One region of the Rhizobium sp. WYCCWR 11152 genome, then DNA from elsewhere that is predicted to be linked to it. Evidence: predicted binding sites of a transcription regulator. Region 1 holds the regulator's gene; each other region holds the start of a gene.

What was found. The regulator HrcA, encoded in region 1, represses chaperone genes, less so after heat shock. The targets are predictions, from matches to a motif close to GTTAGCACTCNCNNNNNGNGAGTGCTAAC.
Region 2: a site for HrcA is predicted at 3,626-3,654, ahead of G9X67_RS31690 (co-chaperone GroES). Genes of this name have one in related genera too.
Region 3: a site for HrcA is predicted at 4,611-4,639, ahead of groES (co-chaperone GroES). Genes of this name have one in related genera too.

What each region holds. Positions count from the first base shown of each region.
Region 1 is NZ_JABFCP010000011.1:447,717-454,405, reverse strand. Features, by position in the region: gene hemW (radical SAM family heme chaperone HemW) at 1-553, opposite strand, end outside; gene rdgB (RdgB/HAM1 family non-canonical purine NTP pyrophosphatase) at 563-1,207, opposite strand; gene G9X67_RS23800 (VOC family protein) at 1,208-1,633, opposite strand; gene rph (ribonuclease PH) at 1,630-2,349, opposite strand; gene hrcA (heat-inducible transcriptional repressor HrcA) at 2,478-3,566, shown strand; gene grpE (nucleotide exchange factor GrpE) at 3,677-4,309, shown strand; gene G9X67_RS23780 (nucleoside hydrolase) at 4,352-5,296, opposite strand; gene G9X67_RS23775 (Hsp20 family protein) at 5,576-6,001, shown strand; gene G9X67_RS23770 (DUF1150 family protein) at 6,049-6,306, shown strand; gene G9X67_RS23765 (GNAT family N-acetyltransferase) at 6,521-6,689, opposite strand, start outside.
Region 2 is NZ_JABFCP010000024.1:281,344-288,032, reverse strand. Features, by position in the region: gene G9X67_RS31710 (SDR family oxidoreductase) at 1-349, shown strand, start outside; gene G9X67_RS31705 (SDR family oxidoreductase) at 342-1,091, shown strand; gene G9X67_RS31700 (hypothetical protein) at 1,072-1,329, opposite strand; gene groL (chaperonin GroEL) at 1,384-3,012, opposite strand; gene G9X67_RS31690 (co-chaperone GroES) at 3,166-3,480, opposite strand; gene G9X67_RS31685 (hypothetical protein) at 3,832-4,122, shown strand; gene G9X67_RS31680 (hypothetical protein) at 4,232-4,588, shown strand; gene G9X67_RS31675 (DUF2934 domain-containing protein) at 4,643-4,969, shown strand; gene G9X67_RS31670 (HD domain-containing protein) at 4,975-5,394, shown strand; gene G9X67_RS31665 (cyclase) at 5,543-5,812, opposite strand; gene G9X67_RS31660 (hypothetical protein) at 5,856-6,119, opposite strand; gene G9X67_RS31655 (RES domain-containing protein) at 6,351-6,689, opposite strand, start outside.
Region 3 is NZ_JABFCP010000009.1:48,866-55,554, forward strand. Features, by position in the region: gene G9X67_RS15375 (DoxX family protein) at 1-371, opposite strand, end outside; gene G9X67_RS15380 (glutathione binding-like protein) at 687-1,397, shown strand; gene G9X67_RS15385 (hypothetical protein) at 1,461-1,907, opposite strand; gene groL (chaperonin GroEL) at 2,541-4,184, opposite strand; gene groES (co-chaperone GroES) at 4,257-4,553, opposite strand; gene G9X67_RS15400 (hypothetical protein) at 4,671-4,955, opposite strand; gene G9X67_RS15405 (TIGR01459 family HAD-type hydrolase) at 4,948-5,796, shown strand; gene G9X67_RS15410 (bifunctional riboflavin kinase/FAD synthetase) at 5,827-6,689, shown strand, end outside.

The DNA of each region.
Region 1 (6,689 bases):
GTCGGCCATAGATCAGGTCGAAGGACATGCGCGGGAAGATGTCGCGCGCCAGCCTTATCGCCTTCAGCGCGTCGGCGACATCATGCAGCCGGCCGAGGAATTTCAGATCCCGGTCGTTCAGCGCCTGCACGCCGAGCGAGACGCGATTGACGCCGGCCGCCCGATAGCCGCGGAACCGTTCGGCCTCGACGCTCGAAGGATTGGCCTCCATGGTGATCTCGATGCCATCTGGCACATGCCAGTGCCGCGCAATGCCGTCGAGAATGGCCGAGACCGTTTCCGGCTTCATCAGCGAGGGCGTGCCGCCGCCGAGAAAGACGCTCGTCACCGTCTTCGGCCCGCTGATCGCCCGGACCGCCGCCATCTCCGTCAGGAAGGCTGATGTAAAGCGCTCCTGATCCACGGGCTGATGGCGCACATGGCTGTTGAAGTCGCAATAGGGACACTTCGCCGCGCAGAAGGGCCAATGCACATAGACGCCGAAGCCCGGCTCGCCGGTATCAGGCAGCAGAGCCGCGTCGCGCGAGGTGCTTGGCGTGTCGAAATTGTCCACGGACCGACTCTATGCCTCCAGGCAGGTTTCGACAAAGAGTTTGAAGGCGCGGGCACGGTGCGACAGCGCTTGCGGCTTGCCGACGTTCCAGCCGTGTTTTTCCTCGCCGCTCATTTCGCCGAAGGTGATGTCGTAGCCCTCGGGCTGGAAGACCGGATCGTAGCCGAAGCCCTGCGTGCCGCGCGGCGGCCAGACGACGCTGCCTTCCACCTCGCCGCGAAACAGCTCCGTATGCCCATCCGGCCAGGCAAGGCAGAGCACGCTGATGAAACGCGCCGTGCGCTGTTCCGGCTTTGTCGCGCCCGCGTCCTGCAGCGCCTTTTCCACCTTGGCCATCGCCATGTCGAAATCGCGCGTGCCGTCTGCCCTCTCCGCCCAATTGGCGGTGTAGACACCGGGATCGCCGCCGAGTGCATCGACCACCAGCCCGGAATCGTCCGACAGCGCCGGCATGCCGGCGGCATTGGCCGAGGCGACCGCCTTGATCGTCGCATTCTCCTCGAAGCTCGTGCCCGTCTCATCCGGTTCGACGAAATTCAGCTCGGCGGCCGATTTGGCGGTGAAGCCGAGCGGCCCGATCAATTCCTGGATCTCGCGGATCTTGCCGGCATTGTGGCTGGCGACGACGATGGTCTTCGTTTCAAGCTTGCGCATTCAGATATCCTGTTCGATGCCCCAGATTTTAGCCTCCGCGCATTCCAGGCTGTTGCCATCAGGATCGCGGAAATAGATCGAACGGCCGCCGTTCGGCCAGTGCACTTCGGATTCGATCGCAACGCCCGCCGCGGTCAGCCGCTCGGCCATGGCATCGATATTGCGGCCGGACACCCGGAAACAGGCATGGCCCTGGCCGCTCGTGCCGTGCGGCGGCACCTGCAGTGCTTCAGACGCTGGCGGCTTTACCGTTTCCTCGGGATTGAAGATCAGGAGAACGCCCGGACCGCAGCGGAAGAAGACATGCCGGTTGGCGGCGCGGGCGATCTTTTCAAGCCCGAGAACGTCTTCGTAGAACGTCTCGGCCTTATCGAGATCCCGCGCATAGAGCGCTGTTTCCAACATGCCTTCCAGCATGGGGTTCATCCTTCGACGGCTTGCTTCTGCAGCGCCACGAGTTCGCCGATGCCGTTCCTGGCAAGCTGCATCAGCGAGGTGAATTCGCCCTCGCTGAACGGCGTGCCTTCGGCCGTGCCCTGGATCTCGACGATCCCGCCGGTGCCCGTCATGACGAAATTCGCATCGGTCTCGGCCGAGGAATCCTCGAGGTAATCGAGATCGATCACCGGCTGGCTGGCGAAGATACCGCAGGAGATGGCGGCGACGTGATCCTTGAGGACCCGGTCGACCTTGATCATGTTGCGGCTTTCCATCCATTTCAGGCAGTCGTAAAGCGCGATCCAGCCACCGGTGATCGAGGCGGTCCGCGTGCCGCCATCGGCCTGGATGACGTCGCAATCGAGCGTGATCTGCCGCTCGCCGAGCGCCTGCAGGTCGACGACGGCGCGCAGCGACCGACCGATCAGCCGCTGGATTTCCTGGGTGCGGCCGCCCTGCTTGCCGGCGGCGGCTTCGCGCTTCATGCGTTCGCCGGTCGCCCGCGGCAGCATGCCGTATTCGGCCGTGACCCAGCCCTTGCCGGTATTGCGCAGCCATGGCGGCGTCTTTTCTTCGAGGCTCGCCGTGCAGAGCACATGCGTGTCGCCGAACTTCACCAGGCAGGAGCCTTCCGCATGCTTGGAAAAATTGCGCTCGAACGAGACCTTGCGCATCTGGTCGATTTTTCTGCCTGAAGGCCGCATTCTTATCTCCTGGGGTTTATTTGACCGCTTCTACGATTGGCGGCGCTCATTTGCAAATTCCCTTTTGCCACGGGTGTGAGTTTGACTTACTTTTCGGGAAGTATCATCAGCACGGGTTCGAAAGCTTCATGGGCATCAGGTCGACGTCGGTTTCGGATGCCGTAGCTGCGCTGGACGAGCGCTCCAGGGAAATTTTTCGTCGCATCGTCGAAGGTTATCTGGAAAGCGGCGAGCCGCTCGGTTCACGCAACCTGTCCCGTATCCTGCCGATGTCGCTGTCGCCGGCCTCGGTGCGCAATGTCATGAGCGATCTCGAAGAGCTCGGCCTGATCTATTCGCCGCATGTCAGCGCCGGCCGGTTGCCGACCCAGATCGGCCTGCGCTTCTTCGTCGACGCCTTCATGCAGGTCGGCGATCTCTCGGCCGAGGAGCGCGCCAACATCGACCGCCAGGTGCGGGTCGAAAGTGGCGGCAATCCCGTCGAATCGATGATGAACGAGGCAAGCCGCATGTTATCCGGCATTTCGCGCGGCGCCGGCCTCGTCATCACCTCGAAAAGCGATCCGGTGCTGAAACATGTCGAGTTCATCCGGCTCGAACCGACAAAGGCGCTGGCCGTGCTCGTCGGCGACCATGATCAGGTGGAAAATCGCATCATCGAGCTGCCGGCGGGCGTCACCTCCTCGCAGCTGACGGAAGCTGCGAATTTTCTCAATGCCCATATGTCCGGCCAGACCCTGCCGGAGCTTCGCAAACAGTTAAGCCGGTTGAAGGACGACGTCCGTCACGAGCTCGATGCCCTGTCACGCGATCTGGTCGAGCGCGGCATTGCTGTCTGGGCCGGCAGCCCGGACGAGGGAAAGCCCACGCAGCTGATCATCCGCGGCCGCGCCAACCTGCTCGAAGGCCTCGCCGGCGCCGAGGATCTCGACCGGCTGCGCCTGCTGTTCGACGATCTCGAGAAGAAGGACAGCCTGATCGAGATCCTCAATCTCGCCGAAAGCGGTTCGGGCGTGCGCATCTTCATCGGTTCGGAAAACAAGCTCTTCTCGCTGTCCGGCTCGTCGCTCATCGTCGCGCCCTATCGTGACGACGACGATCGCATCGTCGGTGCCGTCGGCGTCATCGGCCCGACGCGGCTCAATTATTCGCGCATCGTGCCGATGGTGGACTACACAGCCCAGCTCGTCTCCCGCCTTTCGCGCAATCAGCTTTGACGCGCAGCTATCAGTCACGCGGAATTTTCGCTTCTTTGTCACGCAGACTTGATTTTTTTCGGTCAAACCTCGATATCGGGCGCATCTGAAGACACCAACCGGAGACCGTCATGACCGATGACACGACGAAAAACGGACCTGACGCAACTGCGGCCGATGCCGCAGCCGACGCTGCCGCCTACGTCGAGAACGAAACTGCGCAGCAAGAGCCCGCCCAGCCGGACCCGATCGAGCTTCTGAAAGCCGAAAACGGCGAACTGCGTGACCGCTATCTGCGCCTTGCTGCCGAGATGGACAATCTGCGCCGCCGCACCGAGCGCGAAGTGAAGGATGCCAAGTCCTATTCCGTCGCCGGCTTTGCGCGCGACATGCTCGCCGTGTCCGACAATCTGCGTCGCGCGCTCGATGCCATCCCTCCGGAGACCAGGGCTGCGGCCGATGCCGGCCTGAGCACGCTGATCGAGGGTGTCGAGATGACCGAGCGCGCCATGCTGTCGGCTCTCGAGCGCCATGGCGTTCGCAAGCTGGAGCCGGTCGGCCAGAAGTTCGATCCGAATTTCCATCAGGCGATGTTCGAGGTGCCGAACCCGGACGTGCCGAATAACACGGTCGTCCAGGTCGTGCAGGCCGGCTTCACCATTGGCGAGCGCGTGCTGCGCCCGGCCATGGTCGGTGTCGCCAAGGGCGGTCCGAAGCCGGCCGAAGCCGAAACCAACTCTGTCTTCGACGAAAAAGACGCCTGAGATCGTTTCCTTTCCTCCTCGCGAGGAAGGGAAATCGAAGTTTTAGATGCGGGCGAAGCGTTCGATCAGCAGATCGAAGAAGCCGTCCGCATCGACATGGCGCATGACCCTGGCATTGCGCTTGCGCTCGGTCACGTGCCACCAGTCGACGACCGTCATGCCGACGGTAAGTTCGGACTGGACCTCGATCTCGACATTGCAGTCCCGGCCCTGGAAAAGCTCCTGCTTCAGCAGGTAGGCGACAACGGTCGGGTCGTGCAGCGGTCCGCCGTCGGAACCGTATTTCTCGATGTCGAACCGCTCGAAGAATTCCAGCATCTCGACCATGGCCTTTGCCGGCGCCGTGCCGATTTCGGCCATGCGCTTCACCCGGTCCTTGCGGGTCAGCAATTGATGCGTCACGTCAAGCGGCATCATCACGATCGGAACGCCTGAGCGGAAGACAATATCGGCGGCCTCGGGATCGACATAGATGTTGAATTCGGCTGCCGGCGTGATGTTGCCGCCCTCGAAGAAGCCGCCGCCCATCATCACCAGCTCGCGGATGCGGGGGACGATGTCGGGCGCCTTCTGGAAGGCCATGCCGATATTGGTGAGCGGCCCGAGCGTACACAGCGTCACCGTGCCTTCCGGCTCGCGGCGCAGCGTCTCGATAATGAAGTCGACGGCATGGCCGGGCTGCAGCGCCATCGTCGGTTCGCTGAGATCAGGACCGTCGAGGCCGGTCTTGCCGTGCACATGTTCGGCCGTCACCAGCTTGCGGGCGATCGGTGCGTCGGCGCCGGCGAAAACCTTGGTCTCCGTCCGGCCGCAGAGCTCGCAGACGATCCGCGCATTGCGGCTGGTGAGCGAAAGCGGCACGTTGCCGGCGACCGTGGTGATCCCCAGAACCTCCAGCTCATCGGGACTGCCGAAGGCAAGCATGATGGCGGCCGCGTCGTCCTGGCCGGGATCCGTGTCGATGATGATCTTTCTTGCGCTTGCCATTCCGATCGTTCCATCCTCGCACTGCGTGTTATCGGGCATGCACCGATTTCTTCACGTCCCGTCACAAATCAGCACATTCCGCGCGGGCATGTTTTGATGCGAGGCAGCAGACGCTTTGTCAAGGAAAGAGCCTGACGCCACCGCCTTAAATTGAGAGGCCGACGCCGGCACGTCGCGCCCCATGCCTTGCAGCGTCGGGCTCCTCTCCCCATATTAGCGGCATCCGGATGCTGCCCTTAAGGTCCGGGATGGTCGCTTGCATCAAGGACTTGAAAAGAGATGAGCCGCATTACCCCTTTCGCCAGCCCGCTGCTTCTGGGTTTCGATGCCATGGAAAAGACGCTGGAGCGCATTTCCAAGGCGAGTGACGGATATCCGCCCTATAATATCGAACGCATCGCCGCCGACACCGGCGCGCCGGAACGTCTGCGCATTACCCTTGCCGTGGCCGGCTTCAGCGAGGAGGAACTCGATGTCTCCATTGAGGAGAACCAGCTTGTGATCCGCGGCCGCCAGGTCGAACACGGCGAGCGGGACTATCTTTATCGCGGCATCGCCGCCCGTCAGTTCCAGCGCACCTTCGTTCTTGCCGACGGCATGCAGGTGCTGGGTGCGGCCCTGAAGAACGGTCTGCTCTCCGTCGATCTAATTCGTCCGGAACCCGCGCGCATGGTCAAGAAAATTAACATTTCGGTCTCACAGTAGCACAACGGTTTGTCGAACCGTTGGTCCCTTCTCCCGGAGGAACAGGAATGTTGATGAAAGAAGCCACGTCTCACTTGACCAAATCCGAGCTTGCCCACATCGGCAACGGCGAGGTCGCCTATATCAGAAAAATGCGCACCGATGAGGTCGCCAAGTGCTTTCCCGAGGCGCCGGATATCGATCCGAATGTCGATCTCTGGGCACTCTTCGGCGCCGACGGCACGCCGATCCTTTTGACGGACAACCGCTCCAGCACCTTCTTCAAGGCTGCCGAGGACGAATTGAAGACGGTCAGCCTGCACTGACCGTCAAGGCCGTCTGCTACGTTTCACTGCTTGCGGTGCGCGGTCGCTCTATTCGATTTCGCTGCGGTCGGGACGGATGTCGCGACATATGTGCGTAGCTCTTTCGACGCCTTGTGTGCGATGACTTTGAAAATCCAGGATTCGGTAGCAACTGCACCAGCCTTATAGAGCTATGGCAACTATGCAGACTTTGCTGCTGTTGCATCCATTCTGCTTACCGCGTCGCCAGCATTGGTAAGATCAAACCCCATCCGGTCTCTTGGGGTGGTCCAGACGGTTCGAACCCCAACTTCTTATAGACGGCTATCGCCCGTTCATTGTCTGGATGCGGATCGGTCGCGATCACAGGTGCGCCCTCATCGAAAAGAGCCTGCATCCTCATT
Region 2 (6,689 bases), on a different contig from region 1:
TGCGGTTACCGGGCGGATCGTCAACGTGACCTCGGTCGATGCTTTCAAGGCCCATCCCCAGAATGCGCATTATGCCGCAACCAAGGCGGCTGTCGTCAGCCTGACGAAATCCTTTGCCCAGGAATGCGCCAAGGACCAGATCCTTGTCAATTCCGTCGCTCCTGCCGGCTTCGCCACGGATCGCGCCAAGGAGCTGGGATTCCTTCCGGAACTGGCCAAGGCCAGCGCGCTTGGCCGCGCGGCCGAGCCGGTCGAAATGGCGGAGTGGATCGTCATGATGGCATCGAGCCGCAACACCTATGCCACCGGCGAAAACGTCGTCGTCAGCGGAGGCTATATCTATGTCTGAGCCGCTGCCCTATCGGGTCGCCGTGGTCACCGGTGCGACGAGCGGCATCGGTCGCGCCACCGTCAGCAAGCTGCGCGAGATGGGGCTGACGGTCTATGCCGTTGGCCGAAACGCCGAGGCTCTTGAGGAACTCGCGCGGGAAAGCGGGGCGAAGCCGGTCCGTGCCGATGTACGCGATACCGCGGAAATCGTCAGGCAGCTTCACGGAACAGACGTCGATATCCTGATCAACAATGCCGGCATTCTCTCGACACGGGCGACATTCAACGAGATCGAACCGTCCGAGATCGATGCCATGATCGACATCAATCTCAAGGCGCCGATGCATCTGACCCGCGCATTCCTGCCTGCTATGGTCGAGCGAAAGCGCGGCCACCTGATCTATATCGGTTCGAGCGGCGGTCAGGCGCCCTATCCGAACATGGCCGCCTACGGCCCCTCGAAGGCCGGGCTCAGCCTGTTTTGCGACAATTTGCGCTGCGACCTGCTCGGGACCTCGGTGCGTGTGACGGAGGTGGTGCCGGGCCGCGTCCAGACGGAGCTTTATCGAACTGCAATAGCAGGTAACCAGGCGCGGTCACTGCTATATGACGGCTACCGTCCGATCCAGCCTTCTCACATCGCCTCGATCATCTCCAACGCCATCGAGCTTCCCGTCTTCGTCGACGTCGCCCGAATTGAAGTCTTCCCGACGGACCAGGCAACCGGCGGCGGCACCATGGTCAAATTCCCGGAGCAGTAGGCGGGCGCTCGGTCGTTTCGAAGAGGCCGCGGGCCGCCTCGACCATCGACTGCAGGTGATTGGGGTCGCGCACGCCCTGCCGGTAAAGCTCGATGATGATGCTCGCCGTTCGTTCGGCTTCGTCGCTGTCCTTTTCCACCTGGTATTCGGATCTGATCTTGTCGAAGACCCGCTGGCAGATTTCAAGATCGCGGGAGTCCAGCGGTACCTGCGATCGGTTTCTGATCGTTTGAACCATCTCTATTCCCTCAGATAAGGCCCGCCCAGCGAGGCCGGCGGGCCGGCAAACGCCTTAGAAGTCCATGCCGGGGCCGGCGGGCATTGGCGGCGGCGCGTCCTTCTTGGGTTTCTCGGCGATCATGGCTTCCGTCGTGACGAGAAGACCGGCGATGGAGGCCGCATCCTGCAGCGCGGTGCGAACCACTTTGGCCGGATCGATGACTCCCTGTGCATAGAGGTCGCCATATTCGCCAGTCTGAGCGTTCCAGCCGTAGGAAAACTCGCTCTTCTCACGCAGCTTGCCGACGATGACCGAGCCTTCCGCGCCGGCGTTTTCGGCAATCTGGCGAGCCGGCGCCTCGACCGCGCGGCGAACGATGTCGACACCGACGCGCTGGTCGCCATTGGCGGTCTTGATATTGTCGAGCGCCTTGACGGCGCGCAGCAGCGCCACGCCGCCGCCCGGCAGAATGCCTTCCTCAACCGCCGCGCGGGTTGCATGAAGCGCGTCGTCGACGCGGTCCTTCTTTTCCTTCACTTCGACTTCCGTCGAGCCGCCGACACGGATGACGGCAACGCCGCCGGCCAGCTTGGCAAGGCGCTCCTGCAGCTTCTCGCGGTCGTAGTCCGAAGTGGTTTCTTCGATCTGCGCCTTGATCTGGGCAACACGGCCTTCGATGTCGGTCTTGGCGCCCGAACCGTCGACGATCGTGGTGTTTTCCTTCTCGATCGACACCTTCTTCGCACGGCCGAGCATATCGAGCGTGACGGATTCGAGCTTGATGCCGAGATCTTCGGAGATGACGGTGCCGGCGGTCAGGATGGCGATGTCTTCGAGCATGGCCTTGCGGCGGTCGCCGAAGCCGGGCGCCTTGACGGCAGCGATCTTGAGGCCGCCACGCAGCTTGTTGACGACGAGCGTCGCGAGGGCTTCGCCTTCGACGTCTTCAGCGATGATAAGCAGTGGCTTGCTGGATTGGACGACGGCTTCGAGAACCGGCAGCATCGACTGCAGGTTCGAGAGCTTCTTCTCGTGGATGAGGATATAAGGTTCTTCGAACTCGACCCGCATCTTGTCGGCATTGGTGACGAAGTAGGGGCTGAGATAGCCGCGATCGAACTGCATGCCTTCGACGACTTCGAGTTCGGTTTCTGCGGTCTTGGCTTCTTCGACAGTGATGACGCCATCATTGCCGACCTTTTCCATGGCTTCCGCTAAAAAGCGGCCGATTTCGGCATCGCCATTGGCGGAGATTGTGCCGACCTGGGCGATTTCGGAATTGTTGGAGATCTTGCGGGCGTTGGCCTTCAGTTCCGCGACGATGGCGGCGACCGCAAGATCGATGCCGCGTTTCAGGTCCATCGGGTTCATGCCCGACGTGACCGCCTTGGCGCCCTCCTTGACGATCGCCTGGGCCAGCACCGTTGCCGTCGTGGTGCCGTCGCCGGCGACGTCGCTGGTCTTCGAAGCAACTTCGCGGACCATCTGGGCGCCCATGTTTTCGAACTTGTCTTCGAGTTCGATTTCCTTGGCGACCGAAACGCCGTCCTTGGTGATGCGCGGGGCGCCGAAAGATCTTTCGATAACGACGTTGCGGCCTTTCGGGCCGAGGGTCGCCTTCACCGCGTTGGCCAAAATGTCGACGCCACGCAGCATCTTCTCGCGGGCTTCGGTGCTGAATTTGATTTCTTTAGCAGCCATGTCCTCACTCCTTCATAGGCAGCCAGAGCAGTTCCAGGAAAAGTGCAACGCGGTTTTCCGTTCGGAACTGCGTCAGAAATAAGAGGTTGGAGCGGTTTTGCGTTTCCATGAAAAGCTGAAGCGCTCCAGCGTCGACTGATGTCCGCAGGAATCTCAGGCGGCCTGCTTCTTTTCGCCCTGGGTTTCGATAATGCCCATCACGTCGCTTTCCTTCATGATCAGCAGGTCTTCGCCATTGATCTTGATCTCGGTGCCGGACCATTTGCCGAACAGGATGCGATCGCCGGGCGTGACGTCGAGCGCCTGGATCTGGCCGGCCTCGTTGCGTGCGCCGGGGCCGACGGCGATGACCTCGCCTTCCTGCGGCTTTTCCTTGGCGGTGTCGGGAATGATGATGCCGCCCTTGGTCTTTTCCTCTGAATCGACCCGGCGGACGAGAATGCGGTCATGAAGCGGTCGGAACGACATGTCTTCCTCCATCGACAAACAGTGATGACGGTGTCCCTAGCCGGACCGGATGACCAATCCGGGCGGGTACGCAGGGCTCGCGCGCGAGCCTTGCGAGAATGATTTGGTTCGACGGGTTTGCAATTCAAGAGGCGACGGAAGAAAAATTGGCACTCCCTGCCAATGAGTGCCAACGCCCTGCAGGGAACAGAAAATCGGCTCCTGCGTTCGAATGGTAAGGCGGATGGCGCTGTGTCGAAGCGAGTTCGAGTTGCATTGAGGCTTGAATTCGGATTTCGGCGTTCCCAGCTTTTTGGTGACCGAGGCTTGATGAGCTCGGTCATCGTCCCACGTCTTTTTGGAGTGAGTGACATGGAAGAGAAGGCCAATTTAATTAAAGACCTCAGTATCGAGGAACGCGAGGAAATCCTCGTCGATATCGCTCGTACGCTGGAGGACACGGCGCGTGAGGCTTTTGTCGAAGGCAACACGCACTTTGCCGCACTCTCCAACAACATGGCCGAAGCGATCCGCGGCAACGCCGATGAGCTCGCCCGTGACGATCCGGAAAATGCCGAGCTCGTATTGCAGCAGGCAACGGCGATGATCTCGCAATTCGAAGCCGTGCACCCCTATCGGATGGTGAGTATGGCCGTCCATTGAGCGCAGGCTGTGTGGCTCCGCCTCGATCGCCCGCTCAAATCAATCGCCACCCATGCGGAACTCTCACTGCTTGCGAAGGTTATTGGATCACAACATCGAAAGGTGATCCATGACGACTTTCAAATCCAGCGTGCCGCCCGAGAGCGGAACAGATGACGCGCGTTCCGCCGATACGGAGCGAGCCGAGACCGATCGCAAGAGAGCATTGGAAAATGCCCGGCGCAACGCGAGTTCGGCATCAGATCGCGATAGCGACACGGAAACCCCGAGCCTGAAGCTTGCGAAAGAATATCTCAGCCTCGGCGGCCACCGCCGGTCCATGATCGACGACAACATCACCGATGTTCGCCAATGGGATGAGGATCCACCCAAGGCCGAGCGGTTCTGGAAGGAACGGGTGGAGACGCTTCCAGAGGATCAACGCAAACAGGTGGAGGATTTTCTTCCAACCATCAACACGCCCTGATAGGCGGCCGGGCCGCTCTTCGGAGGGCTCATCCCAGTGCGCTTGGAGGAGATCATGGCGATAGACAAGCACGAGCAGATACGCCAGCGCGCCTACGAAATCTGGGAGGCCGAGGGCCGCCCGGATGGCGCCGACCAGCGCCATTGGCTTCAAGCCTGCGACGAACTGTCGGGCGACGATGAGAATGAAACGCTGCAGAATCTGCTCGATGAAGACGACAGGGATGATGCGGCGCTACTTCAAGGCGCCGGTGAGAGTGGCGATCTCGATCGGCGGCGGGCGAGGCCTGTCCAGGCCGCCGTGGCTCCCGCCCCTGACATCGAGATGACGACGGGCGAAAAGCCTTACCCGCGGAAGATTAGAAAAACCAAAGGGCCATAATCGCCATGCAGCATCTCGACCATGCCATCCAGATCGCTCTTACGGCCCATGAAGGTAAGGCGGACAAAACCGGCCGGCCGTACTTCGAGCACTGCCAGCGGGTAGCCCTTCTGGTTTCCGGCGACGAGACGCGAACGGTCGCTTACCTTCATGACGTCGTCGAGAAGGGAAGCGCCTGGACGCTCGACAGGCTGAGGGAAGAAGGCTTTCCGCCGGCGATCATCTCGGCGGTGAATGCTCTGACACGGCGGCCGGACGAGCCGGATGACGACTTCGTCAGACGTGCGGCATCAAACCCGCTGGCCTTGCCCGTCAAACGGGCCGACCTCGAAGACAATCTCCGGCAGGCCGAACAGGCCGGCGAGAAAATGGAAAGATACCAGCGCGGCCTGGATCTGCTGCGCGAGATCAGGAACGGACAATAGAACTCGGACAAATTTGCGCAGTTCGCCTGCAACTGCCACCAAGGTCGGCAATTGGCGCAGGGGCACACTACTCGGCTTCCATGTCATGTGCCGAGCGCGACAGCAACCTGGCCTCCGCTTGCAGCGGCGGAGGCCGTTTGGCCCTATTTCATGTTTTGTTGGTAAACCACACCGTCGGCGCGCCGAGTACGCCTCCCGTGCGCATCGCCGTCTTCAGCTCGTCCAGCTTGCTGAACGACTGAGCCGCTTCCAGCGTGGCAAACTCGTGGGTCACGGTAATATCATTCGGATTGTCGACGGCTCGATAAACGGCTTGCGCTGTCACCCCATTGGCCTTTTGCACTGGCGAAAAGGCATCATATATTTTGCGCCAAGCGGCGTAGTCGGAGACTTCGTGCCGCACGAATAATGTCGTCATATCATCCTCCCGCGTTGCATTTCCAAGTCTCGTCGAGATGTGGTTACGATTGCACGAGGAAGGTCATGGTCTCGGGCAAGACGCCGTCACTCGCCATCGCATCGGCCGCTGCCTTGGTCTGCATGAAGGCCATCAACTTTTCCATGTCTGCAACGTCCATGACCAAGCCGACGCGGTTGGACGTTTGAGGGTCTGTAAACGTGCGAATGTTCGTGACGCCAACGGGTTCCAATACCTGTTTGCGGATGGGTGAAGCGAGCCAGTGTTTCGTGTCTTTGACGTCGTGACAGATCATTATGGTGGGCATTGCGGTCTCCTCTCAAGATTTCGGAAACTGAAAGCTGAGTATGCTGCTGCGCGTTGCCGGATTTCATTACAGCAATGTTGCGAAGAGTGGGTTTTTCTTATTCATTAGTTGAAGATGTAAATATAATTATTGAGTAATTCGAAAATATTATGCGACGGCGGCGTTGAGCGCGCATTGGTTTTTTGAGAATAGCTTTGGTGGCGGCTCTGGAGTCAGCGAGCGTCATTGGGGCTAAGATATGATCGTGATGCCCGCACGGCGCCCATAGTCCCGCAGTTCGAGAAGGAGATCGGCGTCCGCACCGGCGTCACTGGATTGAACGACGTCGAGCCGGTCCTCTGCCAAGCGATCCTCGAACAGGATGATACATTGCTCGGGGTCGCACTGGCGGGACGTCCAGACCAACCCGTCGACGTCGGCGCGCGCCCGATGAATGGCTTCGGCCCATAGGACGGTCTCGCCATAGGTCGACTTCGGCGTTTCGATGAGATCCGTTTGACTGAGTTTCCAGGCCTTCAAATCGGGTGCGAAAAGGCTTGCCAGCCGCAGATCACGCTTTGGCGCGATGAC
Region 3 (6,689 bases), on a different contig from region 1:
CCGGCACCGACGGTGGCGAGCAGTATGTACGCGCCGGCCAGCGTGATATTCTTCATGACCATGATCTGGTTGAGAATGTTCACGAGTTCCGTGCCACTCGCGTAGGGCAGGTGGAAGGCAATGCCCGTGAAGACACAGAAGGCGGCGAGCAGCCAGCCGGCAATGCGGACCTGGAAGCCTGTGAGAACCGCAAGGCCGGCCAGCAGTTCGAAAAGGCCTGCGACATAGGCCAGCAGGGTTGCTGCCGGCAGGCCGGCACCGGCGATCATGCCCGCAGTACCGGCAGGATCGGTGAGCTTCATGAAGCCGGAAAGGATGAACATGAAGGAAAGAAGAATACGGGCAATCAGGATGATGACGTTGTTCGACATGGACGTTGTCTCCGTTTCAAGGACTTTGGAGATCTTGGTGCCCCGGCACCGGTTCGACCTCGGATGCCTCTATGTCGCTCTTTTCTTGCGTTGTGGAAAGATAAACGAAAGGGGACACTTCGTTCACTAATATGGAACGATCTCCAAAGCGCGCCGCGTTCGACCGGATTCATGCGACGCGCTTAGATCTTTTGTGGTCATGCATGTCGTTGGCCCAAAACCGCCGCACACTTTTGGGCGACATGCATTAGCTGCCCCCCGCTTGCCTTTGCCAAGCCGGGTCTCTTATGGTCGGCGCCCAACATGGAGAATCCGATGGCAGATCTTTCCGCATTTCCGATCACGACCCGCTGGCCGGCGAAAAATCCCGACATCATCCAGCTCTATTCCCTGCAGACGCCGAATGGGGTCAAGGTCTCGGTCGCCCTCGAAGAGCTCGGCCTCGCCTATGAGCCGCATTATATTTCCTTCGCCGCCAACGAGCAGAAGTCGCCGGAGTTCGAATCTCTCAACCCGAACGGCCGCATTCCGGCGATCATCGATCCGAACGGCCCGGACGGAAAGCCGATCGGCCTTTTCGAATCCGGCGCGATCCTGCTTTATCTCGCCGAAAAAACCGGCAAGCTCATCCCTGCTGATGCCGCGGGTCGCTACGAAACCATCCAATGGGTGTTTTTCCAGATGGCGGGTATCGGCCCGATGTTCGGCCAGTTCGGACATTTCCATAAATTCGCCGCCGACAAGGTCGCCAACAATTCCTATCCGGTCGAGCGATATCGCGATGAATCCAAACGGTTGCTCGGCGTGCTCGAAGACAGGCTGAAGGGTCGTCAGTGGATCATGGGCGATCTCTATACAATCGCCGACATCACCACCTTCACCTGGGTTCGCGGCGCCGATATCTTCTATGGCGGCCGAGAGGTGCTCGAATATGCGAAATTCCCCGCTGTCTCGGATTGGCTGGAGCGTTGCATCGCCCGTCCGGCAAGTGCCAGGGGCCTCAACATACCGGTCAAGCCGGAGTAACGGACGGATCGCTGGAAAGCACGAAGGCCGCCCTCGAGGCGGCCTTTTATCTTGATTTCCGGCCTATCGCCGACTTGTGATCTGCTTTGTGCCTTCCAGCTTGAATCGCGGAAAGACGAAGACGCCGACCATGCTGCCGCTGTATTTCTGCTCGAGACCGTTGGACTCGCCCATGCAGAAGAGCGGCTGGCGAAAGCCGTTCGGCATGATGATCGTCGTCGAAAAACAGAAGGAGGAGCAGAGCGTCGCCGCCTGCTCGAACAACTCCAATATGTGGCTGCGGTCCTTGGCATCATAGCAGCGGATCAGGCTGAGCAGTCCGCATTCCCGTGCGGCAAGGCCGTGCAGCATCGCGCTCCATTCGCCGAGACGGAGCATGCCGCTCGAAAAATCTCCAGTCCAGGCTTCGGAAACGGAAAACTGCGCCAACATCTCGTGATTTTGATTGGCGTCATCAAACGAGCCGGGCGTCAAAGGTACGGCTACATTGGCTCTGGCGATCTTAAACAAGGCGTTCCCCCGTTCGGATGCGGCTCCCGCCGCACGCTCGGCAAACACAAAGAAACAGGATCACGCAGCAGCGGGCATGATGTCCGCGCTTCATCCGGCGATGATTGCCACGGCCATCTGGCCTCCGTAAGCGGAGCCCTTCGAAGCCGAACGTTCACGTATCGCCTTCCGCGCTCCGGCCTCGTCTATTGGCGAAAAATTATCGCCGGGCGCGCTTTAATTGCAGCGCGGATTTATAGGAGCTTTTGGATAAACGGCAACGGCTTTTTAAGGGGTATTCGGATCGGCCTCATTTCTTAGGATGCCTGCATCTTCGGCCTATTTCGCCAGAATTGGCACAGGAGGATCATCTTTGAGAGCGTTGCAAACGTTTTCACGCTGCGTCAGGCCGGAAATCGTGCCGCAACTCAATGATCTCTCGCATGTCGGTGGGCGGAGAAAGACGCGGGCAACGTAAGCCTGGCGCAAGCTTCGCGCCTGGGGCTGCAGTAGAGAGCCGGGCAAACGTTTCATCGGCTATGCCAATCGGGCCTACCGCACGTCGAATCGCTTTGGTCAAAAGAAAAGGGCGACCCGAGGGCCGCCCTTCCTGTTCCGGATGCCGGAATGGTAGTCAGTGATGGCTTTCGCCTATCACATCATGTCCATTCCGCCCATTCCGCCCATTCCGCCCGGCATGCCACCGCCAGCCGATTCTTTCTTCGGCAGTTCGGCAATCATGGCTTCGGTGGTGATCAGCAGCGATGCGACAGAAGCAGCGTTCTGCAGCGCCGTGCGAACGACCTTGAGCGGGTCGACGATACCCATGGCGATCATGTCGCCATATTCGGACGTCTGGGCGTTGTAGCCGTAGTTGTCTTCGTTCTTGTCGAGGACCTTGCCGACAACGATCGAGGCTTCGTCGCCTGCGTTTTCAGCGATCTGACGAACGAGCGACTGCAGGGCGCGGCGAACGATGTTGATGCCGGCTTCCTGGTCGTCGTTTGCACCCTTGACGGTGATCTTCGTGGAGGAGCGGAGCAGAGCGATACCGCCGCCGGGGACGATGCCTTCCTGAACAGCAGCGCGGGTCGCGTTGAGCGCGTCGTCGATGCGGTCCTTCTTTTCCTTCACTTCGACTTCCGTCGAGCCGCCGACGCGGATGACGGCAACGCCGCCAGCGAGCTTGGCAAGACGTTCCTGCAGCTTCTCGCGGTCGTAGTCCGAAGTGGTTTCTTCGATCTGCGCCTTGATCTGGGCAACACGGCCTTCGATGTCGGTCTTGGCGCCCGAACCGTCGACGATCGTCGTGTTTTCCTTGGAGATCGAAACCTTCTTGGCACGGCCGAGCATGTCGAGCGTGACGGATTCGAGCTTGATGCCGAGGTCTTCGGAGATGACAGTGCCGCCGGTCAGGATGGCGATGTCTTCGAGCATGGCCTTGCGGCGATCGCCGAAGCCAGGAGCCTTGACGGCAGCAATCTTCAGGCCGCCGCGCAGCTTGTTGACGACGAGCGTAGCAAGAGCTTCGCCTTCGACGTCTTCAGCGACGATGAGGAGCGGCTTGCCGGTCTGGACGACAGCTTCGAGAACCGGGAGCATCGACTGTAGGTTCGAGAGCTTCTTCTCGTGAAGGAGAATGAAGACGTCTTCGAGGTCGGCGATCATCTTTTCCGGGTTGGTCACGAAGTAGGGGCTGAGGTAGCCGCGGTCGAACTGCATGCCTTCGACGACTTCGAGTTCGGTTTCGGCGGTCTTTGCTTCTTCAACCGTGATGACGCCTTCGTTGCCGACTTTCTGCATGGCTTCAGCAATGTCGAGGCCGACCTGCTTGTCGCCATTGGCCGAAATCGTGCCGACCTGTGCAACTTCTTCCGAAGTCGAGATCTTCTTGGCCTTGGCCTGGAGATCCTTCACGACGTCGGCGACAGCAAGATCGATGCCGCGCTTCAGGTCCATCGGGTTCATACCGGCTGCAACGGCCTTGTTGCCTTCGCGAACGATCGCCTGGGCAAGAACGGTAGCCGTCGTGGTGCCGTCGCCGGCGATGTCGTTGGTCTTCGAAGCAACTTCGCGGACCATCTGGGCGCCCATGTTTTCGAACTTGTCTTCGAGTTCGATTTCCTTGGCGACGGAAACGCCGTCCTTGGTAATGCGCGGAGCGCCGAAGGACTTGTCGATGATGACGTTACGGCCCTTCGGGCCTAGCGTGACCTTCACTGCATCGGCGAGAATGTCGACGCCGCGCAGCATCTTTTCGCGCGCGGTGCGGCCAAACTTGATTTCTTTAGATGCCATATTCTTAACTCCTGAATTCGAGTTGTTCGGGCAAAAGGCCCGTCAGCCATTTCGGGAAAGCAGGTCGGCCGATCAGCCGATGATGCCCATGATGTCGGCTTCCTTCATGATCAGAAGGTCTTCGCCGTCAATCTTGACTTCGGTGCCGGACCACTTGCCGAACAGGATGCGGTCGCCAGCCTTGACGTCGAGTGCGACGACCTTGCCGGACTCATCGCGCGCGCCGGAGCCGACGGCGACGATTTCGCCTTCCTGCGGCTTTTCCTTGGCGGTATCGGGAATGATGATGCCGCCCTTGGTCTTGGCTTCGGACTCAACGCGGCGAACAACGACGCGGTCGTGAAGGGGGCGGAAGTTGGTGCTTGCCATTGTCTAATCCCTCGATCGAATGACATTCGCGGACCGGAGTGGCCCACATGGATAGATGTTAGCACTCCCTTGCGGTGAGTGCTAGCGACGAGCATTTAGGGATGGCTCCGAGAGGAGTCAATGAGAGCAATCACGAATTTTTGTGCCGGAATTGTGAAGAGGCTGGAGAATAGTACGAGATTGCGGCCGAAACCCGGGTGCTGCCGAACTTTGCCGAACTCGTCCGCGCTCGGCGATCTGCCGCTTCGCGATAATCATCAAAACCCTTTGCCCATCCGCTTCGCCGGATCGCCGTTCAAGCTCCTCGCATTGGTCCGGCAGCGAAGAAAATGCCTTGCCATCGCCTTGCGCCTTTGCAATGTCACCGGTGACTGAAGCAAATCGGGAAATCGGAATGGCCAAGCGGATAGAAAACTTCTCGGAGATATCAGGTCACTATGATGTGGTGCTCTGCGATGTCTGGGGCGTCGTTCACAACGGCGTCGATCCGTTCCCGAAGGCGGCCGCAGCCCTTGAAGCGGCACGCGAAAGCGGCCTCGCCGTTGTCCTTATCACCAATTCACCGCGCCTTTCCTGGCAGGTGGTCGAGCAGTTGCGCCAGATCGGCGTTCCCGACAGCGCCTATGACAGGATCGTCACCTCGGGCGACGTCACGCGCGGTTTGATCGCAGAGGGGCCGAAGACCGTCTTTCTGCTCGGCCCCGAGCGCGACAAGGCGCTTCTCGAAGGCATTGGCGTCGAGCGCCGGCCGGCCGGCGAAGCGCTATCGCTCGTCTGCACCGGCTTTTTCGACGACGAGACGGAGAAGCCGGAGGACTACACCGATATGCTTCTCGATTTCAAAGCTCGCGACGTGCCGATGATCTGCGCCAATCCCGACCTCATTGTCGAGCGTGGCCATCGCATCATCCCCTGCGCCGGCGCCATGGCCGCCTATTACGAGCAGCTCGGCGGCAGCACCCGCATCGCCGGCAAGCCGCACCGGCCGATCTACGAGGCGACGCTAGCGGCTGCCCGCGAGCTTAGCGGCGATTTCCCGGTCGAGCGTGTGCTGGCGATCGGCGATGGCATGCCGACCGATGTGCGCGGCGCCTTGAATTACGGCCTCGACCTCCTCTACATCAGCGGCGGTATCCACGCTAAGGAATATACTCTCAACGGTGAAACCGACGAGGCGATCCTCAACGCCTATCTCGAACGGGAAAACGCCGCGCCGAAGTGGTGGATGCCCCGCCTTGCATGAGACACGCCTTGCATGAAGAGAAGCCAGCCGATGACCGTCTTCCACCGCAATGAAACCCGGGAACCCCTACCCGCCCATCTGAAGGGCGGCGTCATTGCCATCGGCAATTTCGACGGCGTGCACCGAGGCCATCAATCGGTGCTGAACCGGGCGCTCGAGATCTCCAAGGCGCGCGGTATCCCCGCGTTGGTGCTGACCTTCGAGCCGCATCCGCGCACGGTCTTCCGGCCGCAGACACCGGTCTTCCGCCTGACGCCGGCGCCGCTGAAGGCCCGTATCCTGGAAACGCTGGGCTTCAGCGCCGTCATCGAATATCCTTTCGACTACGAGTTCTCGCAGCGCTCGGCCGATGATTTCATCCACTCGATCCTGAAGGATTGGCTCGGCGCCTCCGAAGTCGTCACCGGCTTCGATTTCCATTTCGGCCGCGGCCGCGAGGGCGGTCCCGCCTTCCTGATGAATGCCGGCCATACCTACGGCTTCGGCGTCACCCTGATCGATGCTTTCCGCGACGAAAACGCCGATGTCGTCTCTTCGAGCCATATCCGCGCGCTCCTGAAGGAGGGCAATGTCAGCGAAGTCGCCGGCATGCTCGGTTACCGCTATACGGTGGAGGCTGAGGTGATCGATGGCGAAAAGCTCGGCCGGCAGCTGGGTTTTCCCACGGCCAACATGCGCCTGCCGCCGGAGGTCGATCTTGCCGCCGGCATCTACGCCGTCCGCTTCCGCCGCCAGGACGGCACGCTCCACGATGCCGTCGCAAGCTACGGCCGCCGCCCGACGGTGACGGAAAACGGCGCACCGCTGCTCGAAACCTATCTTTTCGATTTCAGCGGCGATCTCTATGGCCAGCTCTGCTCCGTCTCCTTCTTCGGCTATCTCCGCCCTGAGCT